DNA from 2 places in the Aminipila butyrica genome. Region 1 is predicted to be linked to the other one. Evidence: riboswitches for the same ligand, from Rfam matches in the RefSeq annotation. Region 1 holds a riboswitch; the other holds the start of a gene.

Region 1 (7,639 bases):
TTCATAGAGAAAGCGCAGATCTAAGGTGATTCGTTCTTCTTGGCTTAACAAGGTTTCTATTGGTTTCATAAGACCATCTCCATCTGTGCAGCCCTCTTATTTTGCTGAACAGGGCTTACTAAAACAACTTTGATTTAACACGATAACAATATAACACTTTAAAGCGATAAAGTAAAGAGGAAAATGAAAAAATTGTGTAAGAACACAAAAAAACGATGGAATATTGGGTAATATTCCATCGCTATAAGGTTTCAATTGAACAAGCCATCAAGAGCTTGTGGGCAGTTTTTTTAGAAGAGCGTAGATAAATGATCCAACGTCCGAACCAGTTGGGCTACATAGCTGCTCTCGTTGTCGTACCAGGCTACTACCCGTACTTCGTAGACGCCAGTGCCGCTTCGAGCTACCAGTGTCTGAGTGGCGTCGAAGAGGGAACCGTAATCCATGCCGATGATGTCGCTGGAAACCAGTTCTTCCTCACTATAGCCGAAAGAAGAAGAGACTGCTTTTTTCATCGCTTCATGAACGCCCTCTAGGGTAACACTTTCCGTAGAATCCTTTAAAACGGCATCTAAAATGGTTAGGGAGCCGCTGGCAACCGGTACTCGCTGGGCGGAGCCAATCAGTTTGCCATCCAGCTCGGGGATGACCAAGCCAATGGCTTTTGCGGCACCCGTACTGTTGGGTACGATATTAATGGCGGCTGCTCTCGCCCGCCGGAAATCATTTTTTTTATGAGGGCCATCCAGAAGCATCTGATCTCCAGTATACGCGTGAATGGTAGTCATAAAGCCTGTCCGTATTTCCTTATAATCGTTAAGGGCTTTAGCCATAGGGGCCAGACAGTTGGTGGTACATGATGCGGCGGAGATGATGGTATCTTCCTTTGTGAGGATTTCTTCGTTGACACCGTATACCACGGTCGGCAGGTCATTTCCAGATGGGGCGGAAATCAGCACTTTTTTGGCACCGGCCTGGATATGGGCCTGGGCTTTCGCTTTCGATGTAAAAAAGCCTGTACATTCCAGAACAATGTCTACATCCAGCTCCCCCCAAGGCAGATTGGCGGGGTCCGATTCCTTACAGAAGCGAATCCGCTGACCGTTGACCGTCAGGGAATCCTCATCGTGCTCAATGGAATATTTGTCGTACTGTCCTTGAACACTGTCGTGCTTCAACAGATAGGCCAGCATGTCTGTCTGGGCCAAATCATTGATAGCCACTATTTCAAAAAGCTTTTCTTCAAAGATGCGCCGGAATGTCAACCGTCCAATTCGTCCAAATCCATTAATAGCAATCTTTTTTTTCATGTTGCCTGAACCTCCTTATATGAATCACCGGGCCAGAGAAGGGCACTCGTGATTCCTTCCATTATCCTATTGTGTTTGAATTTCCGGGAAGCTATACCTATTTTTGGCGTATTCCCGGAAGGAACGGTCAGCGTGGCCGGGACATGGACTTTTCCATGTGTTTGGTCATAGCTAGAGCACCTGCTTCCACATCTTTGTTTTGAAAGGCCTCAAAGATGGCCCGGTGTTCTTCCAGTACTTCCGCCAGATAATTCTCCGGATAAGGAGTTGGCCGGCGGCTGTGCTTAATGTAAATTTGATAAGAAGAGAGCACATGCTGGAGCATCCGGTTATGGGAAGCTGTGTAAATCAGCTGGTGAAAGCCGGTATTGATGTTCAGCATCTTGTCAATATCGTTTTTCTGTGTGTAGAATTCCATGAATTCAAAGGTTTCTTCCAAGTCTTCCATCTCTTCGTCGGTAATACGCTGGATGGCCCATTTCACAGCCTGGACCTCGTAAGCTTTGCGCAGCTCGTACATATCGGCCATATCTTGGGGAGAAAAGCCGATGACAAAGGCTCCCCGGTTGGGGATAGTCTCAATTAGCCCTTCCATTTCCAGCTGCCGCAGGGCTTCCCGCACAGGAGTTCGGCTCACCTGGTATTTATCACAGATGCTTTGCTCAGTAAGCTTTTCGCCAGAACGCATTTTTCCTTGCAGAATATCTTTCTGCAGTTTGGAAAAAAGACTGTTGGAAATCGGTAAATTTTGAGATTTTGCATGTTCGTTGTGTTGGTAAAGTACCATGTTCGTAAGCCTCCAATCCTGAGATATTAAATATCTCTTACAGGCGAGCCAGCACACAGTCTGCAAAGGCCGCTGCTGTTTCACCAGAGCTGTCTCCGGTCATAGACTTTTCTGCCTGGGCAGCTTGAAGAGCGTCAGACAGCTTATCTGCTTTCTGAGCCTGACCGATGTGACGAAGCATCATCTCTGCTGCCTTGAGGATACTGGACGGGTTCGCGTAGTCGGCGATGCCGTCAGCCACCATTCGCGGAGCACTGCCGTGGATGGCTTCAAACATGGCATACTTTCCGCCTACATTAGCGCTGCCCGCTGTACCTACACCGCCCTGAATCTGTGCGGCCTCATCAGTAATGATGTCGCCGTATAGGTTCGGCAGGATGAATACGTTGAAATTGGAACGAATCTGTTCATTAACCAGATTTGCAGCCATGATGTCCACATACCAATCATCTACTTTAATTTCCGGATAGTCTTTGGCCACCTGATAGCAGAGGTCCAGGAACTTTCCGTCAGTCTTCTTCATAATGTTGGCCTTGGTGACGATGGATACATTTTTACCGCCGTTGGCTCTGGCGTATTCAAAGGCTGCTTTGGCAATGCGCTGAGTGCCGCCTGTGGTGGTTACTTTAAAGTCAATGGCGATGTCTGGGCTGATTTCAATGCCGCGGCTTCCCAGGGCATATTCCCCTTCGGTATTTTCCCGGTAGAACACCCAGTCAATGTTCTTTTCCGGAATGAATACGGGCCGCACGTTAGCGAAAAGATCTAGTTCCCGGCGCAGTGTTACGTTAGCACTTTCGATGTTTGGCAGATTGTCGCCTTTTCCCGGGGTGGTGGTTGGGCCTTTTAAAAGCACAGAACAAGCCTTGATTTCTGCCAACACTTCTGCTGGCACCGTAGCATTTTGGGCAATGCGGTTTTCGATAGTCAGTCCTTGGATTTGGCGCAGCTCTATTTTACCGCTGACAATCTCTTCTTTGAGGAGAACTTCCAGTACGCGTTGCGCTTCTCGGACAATGACTGGTCCGATGCCGTCTCCATCAATAACGCCGATGACGATTTTATCCATGTGTTCAAAGTCGGCGAAGGCTTCGCCTTCTTTCATGCGTTCCACTCGAGCCAGCTGTTCTGTAATAATTTTCTCAAAATCCTGTATATATGTCATGGTTACGCTCCTTTAATGGAATTAATTTTTCCGCCGCAGAGAATCATCTGCATCTCTAATTCGGAGAAATGGGAAAGTGTACGGTATACCTTTCCTGTCTCTTGGTTTTTCACTAAAATAACCGCTTCCTGAACCTGCTTATCTGCCTGTTCAATGACCAGCTTTTGACCAATAGCCAGTTCGTCGTAGTCTGCTGGATTTTCAAAGACCAACGGCATGATGCCGCTATTGATCAAGTTAGAACGGTGAATACGAGCAAAGGATTTGGCCAGCACGAACTTAACACCCAAGTAAAGGGGAGCCAAGGCGGCATGTTCTCGGCTGCTTCCCTGACCGTAATTTTCACCGCCGATAATGGCGCAGCTTCCAGCCTCCTTGCAGCGAGCAGAAAACTGACTGTCAATCTTCTCAAAACAGTAGTTGGCTAAGTGGGGCACGTTGGACCGGTATGGCAGCAGTCGGGAGTCGGATGGCATAATATCGTCAGTGGTGATATTATTCCCCGCATGAAGAACGACGGTCGCTTCTACAGTGTGGCCTAAAGCGGTATTCCTCGGGAATGGCTTGATATTTGGTCCCATTTCTACCGGGGTATTCTCTTTATTGGTGCCTTCAGGATAGACGATAAACTGATCACTGAAGGTAAAATCTACGGATTCGATGGCTGGCAGGTCTCTGCCAGAGTTCATGCCATCGGTAAGCAGGCCGGTAATGGCAGAAATAGCCGCTGTCTCTGGACTGACTAGATACACATCGGCATCCAAGGTACCGCTTCGGCCCTTAAAGTTTCTATTGAAGGTTCGCAGGGACACTGCGCCGGATTTTGGCGACTGGCCCATGCCGATACAGGGTCCGCAAGCGTTTTCAATGATTCTGGCACCGGCATCAATCATGGCGGCTAAGGCTCCGTTTTGAGCCAGCTTCGATAAGATTTTGCTGGAACCCGGGGAAATAACCAGACTCACGTCCTGGTGTACCTTGTGGCCTTTCAGGATGGCAGCTACCTTCATCAGGTCTGTGTAGGACGCGTTGGTACAGCTGCCGATAGCTACCTGGTCGATTTTAATCGGTCCGATATGACGGATGGAATCTACGTTGTCTGGACTGTGAGGCATAGCAGCCAGCGGAGTCAGCTGAGACAAATCCACGGTAAGGGTTTCGTCGTAGATGGCATCTGGGTCCGCAGCCAGAGCAGTAAAGTCCTGGGGCCGGCCTTGTTCTGTCAGGTACTTCTGAGTATTCTCATCACTTGGGAAGATAGAGGTGGTAGCGCCTAATTCAGCACCCATGTTGGTGATGGTGGCCCGATCTGTAACGGACAGCGACTTGACGCCTTCGCCAGTGTATTCTACAACCTTGCCGACACCGCCCTTTACAGTCAGCTGCTGGAGTACATAGAGAATAACATCTTTAGCGGAAACCCAAGGGCGCAGGGAACCGGTCAGTTCTACCTGAATCACCTTTGGAACCGTTAAGCTATACGTACCCTTGGCCATGGCCATCGCTACGTCTAAACCGCCGGCGCCGATGGCAATCATGCCCAAGCCGCCGCCGGTAGGTGTGTGACTGTCGGAGCCTAACAGGGTTTTGCCTGGCTTGCCGTAATTTTCCAAGTGGAGCTGGTGACAGATGCCGTTGCCTGGCTTGGAGAACAGTACCCCATGACGCTGAGCGACACTTTTGATGAAGGCGTGGTCATCGGCGTTTTCAAAGCCTGTTTGCAGTGTATTGTGGTCGATATAGGCCACGGAAAGCTCCGTCTGAATCTTGTCCACGTTCATGGCTTCCAGCTGGAGATAGACCATGGTTCCGGTAGAATCCTGAGTTAAGGTCTGGTCCATTTTAATGGTTATTTCGCTTCCTGGGGTGAGGGTGCCCTCCAGCAGGTGCGCTTGTAGAATTTTATAGGTTAACGTATTGCCCATTTAAGTCCTCCTCTGATATGCGTGCAGGTGAAAAAGAGAACGATGTGCTGTTCTCCCTTCAACTTTTACAAATTCAAAACATTGTATATGTGTATACGATTATACAATTAATAGGGCTTGCTGTCAAGGTTTCCGTGGGGAAAATGGGAAGAAAAGGGCAAAAATATTATTATTATATTTTAACGTAAAATGTCGAATAATGAAAGAAAAAGGCAAAAAATGATAAAACCAAAGGCTTAATAGAAGGGGTATAATAGAATTAATTTAATCTAGCATTTATGTTCTGTATATTAAAAGTCTCGGTGATTTCACTCTGTGACTAGTAATAGGATAGCTAAGAGGGAAGCAGGTTTGAATCCTGCGCGGTACCGCCGCTGTATTCGAGGAGTCTATCAGAATAACCACTAAGAAATACTTGGGAAGGACTGATAAAGATGGTGATTCGTAAGCCAGAATACCTGCATAAAATGTGATGTAATCCGACGGATAATCGGCAATGCATGGAAGAGGCTTAGACAACATAAAGTGTGTGTTTGTTGTGTATCTTTTAATATTATACAGAAATACGGCTGTAGCAATTTCGCTACAGTTTTTTTGTGTGCAAAAAGATTATTTGAAGGAAAATGTATATTTCAAGTGTACAAAGGGGGGACAGATAAAAAATAGTAGGCAACGAATCTTTGATGAGAAGCCTTTTGAGGATATTACAAGAGAAAGGCTGTACTGTCAATGAAAAATCGTAACAATGATTATAAACAGGTTTTAATTATAATGATACAGGGGAGAAAAAAATGCATAAATGTAAAAAAGCTTTAATATTTATTGTAACTTTGTCACTTATTCTTTCAAATTTTCAATTTGGATTCGCAGACCAAAAGTTGATTTATGAAGATAAAGAAAATGCTAAACCAAAAACCAATTCTTTTGAAAGTAAAGAAGATATAAAAGCTGTAACTGTACTAAATAATAAATCACAATTAACTACAAATAGCTCTATTGAGTTATCTGATGACAGTGCTGATGGAAAATACTCATTAAAAGTAAGTGTTGGTAATGATAGAACGGCAAATTCATGTTATATAGATTTAATGACCTTTAACAGCAGCGAGGAGCTTATGGCTAACCAATTTGGTAAGATGAAGCTATATGTAAAACCCGCCCAAAATGCAAAAGAATTAACAGTTTTGATAGATGATAAAACAACAAGAAGCTTTAAGGTTGGGGATAGATTAAAAAGCGGACAGTGGAATGAGATTGAAATTGATCTTTCTTTACTTGATTCCTGGCATAATATTAATAATGTTAAGGCAATGATAAATCAAAACTCTGTATGGTATTTTGATAAAATAGAGCTTAAAAGGGAAAAGTCATTTGATTTAGAGCGTTTATCTCAGGCATCGTTTAAATCTGCCACAGCTGAGCAACATAATATACTTTATTACGGGCAATCAACACTAAACAATTCTATGGAACATGGAAAGCTCAGTGGCATTAAAATTAGTGAAGATACGAGGAATTCTTCTGAATCGGGAACTATTAAGCTAAAAGACGGCATTATAAGTAAGATTGCTGAAGATAGACTTAAAGCAAGTAAAGATGGACGATACCTATATTATATTAAGAGTAATGATGGGTTTTATAAATATGATAGACAGACGCAGGAAGAGATTCTAATAAGAAAGCCGGAAGTTAAGCTTGATGGCCCTTCACAAAGGGTAAACTCATTTGATGTTAATTCTGATACTCAAAATATTGTTTCAAATATTGTGGATGAATATACACCATGGGTAGAAGTTTCTAATGCAAATGGCAAGAGTTTGGGTTTGAAAAAAGATGGAACAGTTTGGGAATGGACACTTCGTTTTTTTCCTGATGTCCATTGCATATCTAAACAAATAGGAGGGTTAACTGGAGTAAAATCCATTTCTGCAGGACCGAATCATTGCTTGGCACTTAAAAAGGACGGAACTGTTTGGGCCTGGGGCAAGAACTTTCAGGGAGAATTGGGAAACGGAACAACGGTAGAGACAGAGACTCCGATACGCGTTTCTAATTTAACGGATGTTGTCTCAGTAAGTGCAGGGGATAATTTTAGTTGTGCGGTAAAGAAAGATGGAACCGTATGGATCTGGGGAAAATCAGATTTAAACGACATTCAAAAACTGCCAACACAAGTCCTTTCATTAAAAGATGATAACATTGTTTCTGTTTGTGCGTTTGCTTCTTATGGATTAGCCTTTGCTAATGACGGGTTTTATTTTATAAATGGTAAGAGTAAGGGCGTAAATTTATATAAGAAGAATGATATAGCCAGCCCTTTTCTAATCTCAAGGGGGAATAATCATTTGCTCGTTTTGGATAAACAAAAAAACGTATGGTCTTTTGGAGATAATTCAAAAGGCCAATTAGGAATTGAAACTACCAACAGCGGTATTGCACTTAATAAGATTAC
Region 2 (7,639 bases), 1.4 Mb from region 1:
TGTCACTGCCGTGGCGTAAGGGTGGGTCGCATCCACCACCCAGTCAAAGCCCCCGGCTATCAGCTCCTGCATTTCTGTCAGCTGCAAGCGTCCTGCCTTGACTTCTACCTGGTCAGACAAATCTTGTTCTAAGATGTCCCTGCCGTATTCTGTAGCGACGCAGGCGCATACCTGGAAATCGGCTCTCTTTGCCAACTGTTCTACCAGCAGACGTCCTTCGGTAGTCCCTGCAAATACTAAGATATTCATAGCAGCTCTCCTTTATTCTTTCCTCTTCGTCCGAGCTCTTTCAACGGCTTCAATGCTTCAAAGTCTCTCGGGCTGCTGATCGATGCAAAGCCTCCAAGCACTGATCCCACAGTTCATGCGGCAGCTGGTCTCGCAGGCCATACAGCAGCTTGGCCGTTGATTTCTTCATGGCCTGTCCCGCCGCTGCTTCCAGGTCTTCCTCCTGAGATTCCGCGGACTTGCTGACAAACCGCTGCATCGCATCTTCGGATACCAGCTCCACAATTTCCCGAATCTTCGGCACATAGCTGCGAAATTCAAACCATTGCTCCAGTTCCGCCTGATAGTCCTGCAAAATCGTCATAGCCAGCTGAATCTGTTCCGACTTCTCCTCCACCAGCTCTCCGCCATTTATAGAATCAATGTCAAAAAGTTTCACATACGGCAGATTGGCAATCTCCGGGTCAATATCTCGCGGCACCGCCAAGTCGAATACATAATATTTATTACGTAAATCTTCTCGGCTGCCTGCTTCCCGCTTCTGCCCTTCTGAATCAAGCCTATAGGGATGCCGAAATACGTCATCCACGTCTCTCCACATAAGGGTATAATGGGGACTCAAGGTGGCACTGATAATGACCTGTTTTCCCTGGAGTGCCTGAATGCGCTGGTCGTAAGGCACCATCTGACAGCCTTCCGGCACAATGGATTCCTGCTCATCCTGCCCGTGTATTTTTTTTCTCAAGGTCATGGAAACCGCAGCGCCGCAGCCCACCAGCGAGTTGGCTACCAGCTTGCCCATCTGCCCGTTTCCAATGATCAGACAGGGCACCCCTTTCAGGTCCCCCAGCTGCTGTCGCAGGATGGCTATCGTGTTGCTGGCTGCCGAACGGTTCACCGTACTTAGCCGAACTTCTGTCTTTACTCGCTTTCCTGCGGCCAAAGCTGTCTGAAAAATCTTTTCCAGCGCCATACTCCCGCAACCACAGGCTCTAGACATTTGTAAAGCTTCCCGTACCTGAGAGATAATCTGGTCTTCGCCAAATATTTTTGAATCAAAGCCGCAAACCAGCCGCAGCAGATGATCCACTGCCTGGCGGTCCTCCCGCTCCACAAAAAACTTTTCATATTGGCTTCCGTCAATCTTCTTAATCTGACAGAGCATCTCCCAAGGACGGACTGCCGCCCCTTTGCCGTTATCGCACTGACTAATCCAAAGCTCTGTCCGGTTACAGGTGGAAAGGAGAATACACCCCTTTAAATGAAACCGTTTCTTTATTTCCTGAACCGCCTCTTTGGCTCCGGCCTTCGTAAAAGAAAAGGCTTCCCTATAATCCAGAGAAGCTTTGCTGTGGTCAATGCCTACCATTCTAATGTGCATGATTTCGCCTTTCAAAACTCAACTGTTTACACGCGCTACCTTTCATGGTCAATTCTTCTGGTCCCGCAAAATCAGCACGGAGAAGTAACTCGCTTCCTCATCAATCTCGTCGATATTCTGGAATACCCGCTCCCCCTCCATACCGCAGCGTTCTACCATCTTCACCGAAGGGGGATTGTCCATGGTGCGGATATATTCTTTCAACTTGCCGATGGATTTGCCACTCTTCATGAGTACCTTGGTGCCAGTCATATGCAAGGCCTCTTCCGTACCCGCATAGGATGCCGGAATCACGTGGAGTGCTTCCTCAGCCTCAGTCAGGCTGTCATTGAGCCGGGCAGAGACAGCACAGAAAGATGGAATACCAGGAACAATTTCTGTCTCATAACCGGCATCCCGCACTCGGTTGTGCACGTAGGTATAGGTGGAATAGATGGTAGGATCCCCCAGTGTCAAAAAGGCAACATTCTTTCCGGCATCCAGCCAGGCCTTCACCTGCTCTGCTGCGGCATCATGACTGGCGGCTAGCTTGGCCTTGTCTCTGGTCATGGGCATATCCAGCTCCACAATCTCTTTTTTATCCAGGTCTGCTATAGCACCCTTTGCGATCGTATATGCCACATTAACACTCTGTCCGGACTTAGGGATAGCCACAATATCGCTCTCCCTGATGATTCTCACCGCTTTTAAAGTCATCAGCTCTGGGTCTCCAGGGCCTACGCCTAATCCATATAACTTTGCCATCTCATTCCTCCGTCTTCTCTTTATTTGTATTTCTGCATCTTATGCTTTTGTTTCTGCCACATTACACTACACTTCAACATATATCGTCTATTTTCGATTTGCAATATATAGGCGTTTTTCTTGCCCGCCCATGAAAGGGCTGTGTTGAAAACCAGTTCCGACACAATCTGACCAATCCTGCATTTTTCAACAGCAATCGTCCATTTACAATCTACGATTTTATCCTTTACTCCATCTCTTGTCCTAATGGCTCACAAGTTGAAGCATGATCTAAATAGAGTTGTTGGATGCCTGGGAATTCACCAATCCCCCGTAGAATACAGGAAACGTCATACCCTGCCTGCTGAAAAATAATCTTCCAAGAATCTTCTTCTTCTCCAGCCATATCGTTAACGGCATGGTCTCCTGCTACCACCATAAACGGCATGAGCACTACTTGCTGCGGCCCATAAAGCCGTACCAGCTCCAGCACCCGCTCCACATCGGGATAGCCTTCTACCGTGCCTACAAATACATTGCCGTAGCCCAGCGATTTAAAACGGTAATCCAGCGCAGCATAAGCCGCGTCACAGAAATGCCCGGTTCCATGTCCCATCAGCACCAGCGCCGTATTTTCTGCCTGCTGTCCCCCTGAGGTTCCGTCTAATTCTGGCACCTCAGCCATGATAGCCCGACAGACCAGATCGTAATCCTCTGACGAAGTCAGCAGCGCTCGTCCAACGGCGATGGTCTCAAACTGTTCGATAAAGGGTTCAATTTGCCCCATCATTTTCTCGTATTCATCCCCGTTTATGATGTGGGTTGGCTGAATCAGCACATCTGTAAAGCCATCGGCAGCTAACCGCTCCAGGGCTTCGGTCACGTTATCCACGTGAAGCTGATCCCGCTTTTTCAGCACCCGCATGATGATGCTGCTGGTAAAGGCCCGTCTGAGCTCTCGGTTGGGATAAGCCTTGCTTATAACCCGCTCAATCTGGCCGATGGTCTTCTCTCTGGTCTCCTGGTGACTGGTGCCAAAACTTACTACTAATAATGCTTCTTTCTTACTCATTAACTTTCAATTCCTCTCAAAAAAATAGCCGTTCTGGAAAAGCAGAACAGCGTAATATGGGAGCACAAAAAAATCCCCCTATTACACTCATTCATCTTCCGTAAAAAAGTGTAATTTCTGCCTCATTCCACAAAAAATGAGCAGATCCCATATCCTAGGCAGGTCTTCTGACTCTGGCGTCTACATTGCACTTCCCTTCCCATTTTTACATAGTGGCTTTATTTAAGTACAACTCGTCCATCACAGCGGCGTGACCGCGCGGGCTTTTACCCAACTTCCCTATTCTCCCGGCAGGAATCACCGGGCACCTATAGATATATCAATTATTCAATCTATTGTACCATTAAAATAGGGGGTCGGACAACCCCCTAAATGTATTCAGCCTTCTCACATGCCTAAGCCAAAGAAATCGGTTCCTCTTTCAGCTGCTGCATATGGGTATGAATAAACTTGCATATTATAGCTTAAACGACCATTTTTAATAAGAACCCCAGAAGGACTGCTGCACCGACCCCCGAGGTGATCAAATAAATTTTTCTAGATTCTTGGTCATTCTTCTCTTTGATAAAATAATAAATACCTGCGCCTAGAATCATTATGCCTATAATTAATCCGATAATATTAAAAATCATTTTCTTTTCCTCCATTTTAACAGCAATGCTGAATTTACAATGACGATTATAGAGCCTGCATTATGTACCAAAGCCCCTATTACGGGATTTAGGATGCCTGGAATAGCTAAAGCAATAGCAAGAAAGTTAAGTCCCAGCGAAAAAGCCAAATTATATCTAATCGTCGTCATCATACGCCTAGATAAAGCTAATAGGTGCGGCAACTCTTTTACTTCATCATCAACCAGGACAATATCTGCGGCATCAACGGCAATATCGCTGCCGACACCACCCATGGCAATGCCGACAGTTGCTTTTTTCAAAGCCGGCGCATCATTGACACCGTCACCAATCATACAAATGGCTTCTCCCTTACCCTGGTAAATGCCAATCCATTTTAATTTGTCTTCCGGCAAACAGTTTGCGTGAACTTCATGAATGCCTAGTTCATTGGCAATGGTTGCCGATGTGTTTTCATTATCTCCTGTCAGCAATACTGGCCGTACATCCATCGCCTGCAACTGTTCAATCAGTTGAACGCCTTCCGCTCGGATGGTATCCGATAAAACAATAAAGCCTGCAAGAACCCGGTCAATGGTGATGTAAATAACGGTATGCCCTTGTAAAAAGTGTTGCTCGGCTTTCTTTTCAACGTCATCAGAAAGTGTCACACCATTTTGAGCAAGCATTCGAGCATTTCCTGCAAGGATTCTATTGTCGTGAACCACAACAGATATGCCCTCTCCCGGTATCATTTGAAATTGCTGTGCAGGAGAAAGCGCCGTCCCAATCTCTTTCTTGTGGCAGCGAACGATTGCCTTCCCCAGCGGATGCTCCGACAATTGCTCCGCAGCAGCTGCAAGGGTGTAAAACTCCTTTTCCGAAAACTGCGGTAAAATACTTTTTACTTCTATCACATTCAGCTTGCCATACGTCAGCGTTCCGGTTTTATCGAATGCCAGCTTGCTAACCTTAGCAAGGCGCTCTAAGGCATCCCCCTCTCGGACGAGAAATCCATGTGTTGTGGCATTGCCAATGGCCGCCATAATAGCTGTCGGAGTAGCAAGCACTAACGCACACGGACAAAATACAACCAGAATGGTAACCGCACGGATTATCTCACCGGAAAGGAACCAGGTGAGGGCGGCTGCCCCAAGGGCAATCACTACAATCCAAGTGGCCCATCGATCTGCAATGCCGACGATTTTCGCTTTTCCTGCATCCACAGACTGAACCAATTTAATCATGCGCTGAATGGAACTGTTTTCGCAGGCTCTGGCCGCTTTCATTTCAAATGCACCAAATTGGTTGACGGTTCCGCTTAAAACGTCATCCCCCACTGTTTTATCAACAGGCAGAGATTCGCCAGTCATAACCGCTTGATTCACAGAGGTTTGTCCAGAGACAATAACCCCATCTACCGGAATGGTTTCACCAGCCAACACACGAAGTAGATCATCAATCTGAACTTGCTCAGCAGGAACAATCTGCTCGATTCCATTGGTTATGACTCGTGCGGTCTGGGGGGTAAGATGAACCAGTTTTTCAATTCCGGCTCTCGCTTTTGCCACTGTCAAATCTTCTAATAGTGCACCAACCTGCATAATAAAGGCAACTTCTCCTGCGGCAAAATCCTCCCCGATGTAAACCGCCGCAATTAATGCCAAGGAAACAAGCACATCTGCTTTGATATCGAAGTCCGTGACAAGTCCGATGATTGCTTCTAAAATGATTGGTATGCCACAGAATACAATAGCAATCCAGGCTGCATTAAACGGAAGTGGCAGCAAATCAAAAATACTGATAAACAGAGCAATACCAGAGATTACCAGCAGTACCACCTCTTTTTTTGTACCGCCAAGCTCCATTAAATGCTCGACTTTGTTTGTAATTGCATACATATAAGGCCTCCTTTATACCCATGGGGGTATGTGTACATTATACGTATAGGGGTATGGGTTGTCAAGGACGTAAAATAAAAAACAGTCACTGCAAAATGACTGTTTTAATCCGTTATATGATGTTCGCAAAACGCTCTACTGCTTTGGTAAAGCCTTCGATTGTTTTATCCGCATCGCCATGTTCAATACCATCCCGCACGCAATGTTTGATGTGCCCCTCTAAAATAAGTTGACCGGCCTTGTGCAATGCAGATTTTGCGGCATTGACCTGAGAAAGAATATCTTCACAGGGAACATCCTCATCAACCATGCGGTCGATGGCTTGTATTTGTCCAATTATTTTTTTTAATCTGCGGTGTAAATTTTCCGAATCCATACATTGTTTCATTTTATCACCTCCATACAAATTACAAAACCTTACCGATCCCCTATACGCCGAAAAATCGCGCAGCTTCCTCCAATGTACTCTTGATATCTGCCTCTGTATGGGCATAGGAGATAAACATCGCTTCAAATTGGGCCGGTGCAAAGTAATGGCCCCCATCCAGCATGTGCAGGAAATAATCGGCATAGCCCTTTAAGTTAGACTTTTTAGCAGAATCATAATCCGTTACAGGACCGCCCGTAAAGAACAGGGTCCCCAGAGAACCCACATGATTGACCGTGCATTCTGCCTTGGCAGTCTCGATAATGTCAATCAATCCACCATACAGCAGATCTCCTAAGGCATTAATGTGCTGATATACTGTCGGATCCTCCTTCAAGCGCGTCAGCTGGGCGATGCCTGCTGCCATGGCAACTGGATTTCCGCTGAGAGTTCCCGCCTGGTAAACCTTGCCCACCGGCGCTACACATTCCATGATTTCCCGCCGTCCGCCATAGGCCCCTACCGGCATGCCTCCACCGATAATCTTACCAAAGGCAGCCATGTCTGGAATGACCCCATAGAGTTCCTGAGCTCCCCCCGGAGCCAGCCGAAATCCAGTGATAACCTCATCGAAAATCAGCACAGCCTGATGCTGGTCGCAGATAGCCCGCAAGCCCTCTAAGAAACCGTTCTGAGGCAGTACAACTCCCATGTTGGCTGCGACGGGTTCAACGATAACCGCAGCAATATCGCCTTTATAATCTTCAAACAGTTTTTCTACGCTGTCCAGGTCATTATATCTGGCGGTTAAGGTGTCCTTTGCACAATTTGCTGTAACACCAGCACTATCTGGCGTTCCTCCCTCTGCAATCAGTGCAGATCCGGCCTTTACCAGCAGCCCGTCACTGTGACCGTGGTAACAGCCTTCAAATTTAATGATTTTACTTTTTCCGGTATACCCTCTGGCTGCCCGCAGAGCTGACATGGTGGCTTCCGTCCCAGAATTAACCATGCGGACCATATCAAAGCAAGGGCTCATTTGGCAGACTAACTTAGCCATCGTGACTTCCCGCTCGGTAGCTGCTCCGAAGCTCAATCCGTTTACAATGGTATCCTGGACGGTTTTCAACACATCGGGATGATTGTTGCCCAGAATCATTGGCCCCCAGGAACCAATGTAGTCGATATAGGAATTACCGTCCACATCGTAGATGAATTGGGCGTCAGCTCTTTCAATAAACCGAGGGTGCGTTCCGACAGCCTGAAAGGCTCTAGCCGGGCTGTTAACCCCTCCCGGTATATAAGTTCTCGCCTCTTCAAACAAGGCTTGTGATCGATCTGTCTTTCTCTTCAACA

Evidence for each region. Region 1 has a riboswitch for cobalamin ahead of Ami103574_RS12210 (RCC1 domain-containing protein). Riboswitches for the same ligand answer to the same signal wherever they lie in the genome.
Region 2: linked by a shared signal. The riboswitch ahead of Ami103574_RS05890 (sirohydrochlorin cobaltochelatase) and the one ahead of Ami103574_RS12210 (RCC1 domain-containing protein) in region 1 are both predicted to bind cobalamin.

What each region holds. Positions count from the first base shown of each region.
Region 1 is NZ_CP048649.1:2,559,122-2,566,760, reverse strand. Features, by position in the region: gene Ami103574_RS12235 (ATP phosphoribosyltransferase regulatory subunit) at 1-69, opposite strand, end outside; gene gap (type I glyceraldehyde-3-phosphate dehydrogenase) at 291-1,310, opposite strand; gene Ami103574_RS12225 (GntR family transcriptional regulator) at 1,438-2,097, opposite strand; gene Ami103574_RS12220 (isocitrate/isopropylmalate family dehydrogenase) at 2,135-3,262, opposite strand; gene Ami103574_RS12215 (aconitate hydratase) at 3,265-5,187, opposite strand; cobalamin riboswitch at 5,488-5,667, shown strand; gene Ami103574_RS12210 (RCC1 domain-containing protein) at 5,979-7,639, shown strand, end outside.
Region 2 is NZ_CP048649.1:1,204,142-1,211,780, reverse strand. Features, by position in the region: gene cobK (precorrin-6A reductase) at 1-249, opposite strand, end outside; gene hemA (glutamyl-tRNA reductase) at 299-1,609, opposite strand; gene cobI (precorrin-2 C(20)-methyltransferase) at 1,658-2,353, opposite strand; gene Ami103574_RS05890 (sirohydrochlorin cobaltochelatase) at 2,580-3,404, opposite strand; cobalamin riboswitch at 3,545-3,732, opposite strand; gene Ami103574_RS05885 (hypothetical protein) at 3,869-4,036, opposite strand; gene Ami103574_RS05880 (heavy metal translocating P-type ATPase) at 4,033-5,916, opposite strand; gene Ami103574_RS05875 (metal-sensing transcriptional repressor) at 6,029-6,304, opposite strand; gene hemL (glutamate-1-semialdehyde 2,1-aminomutase) at 6,345-7,639, opposite strand, start outside.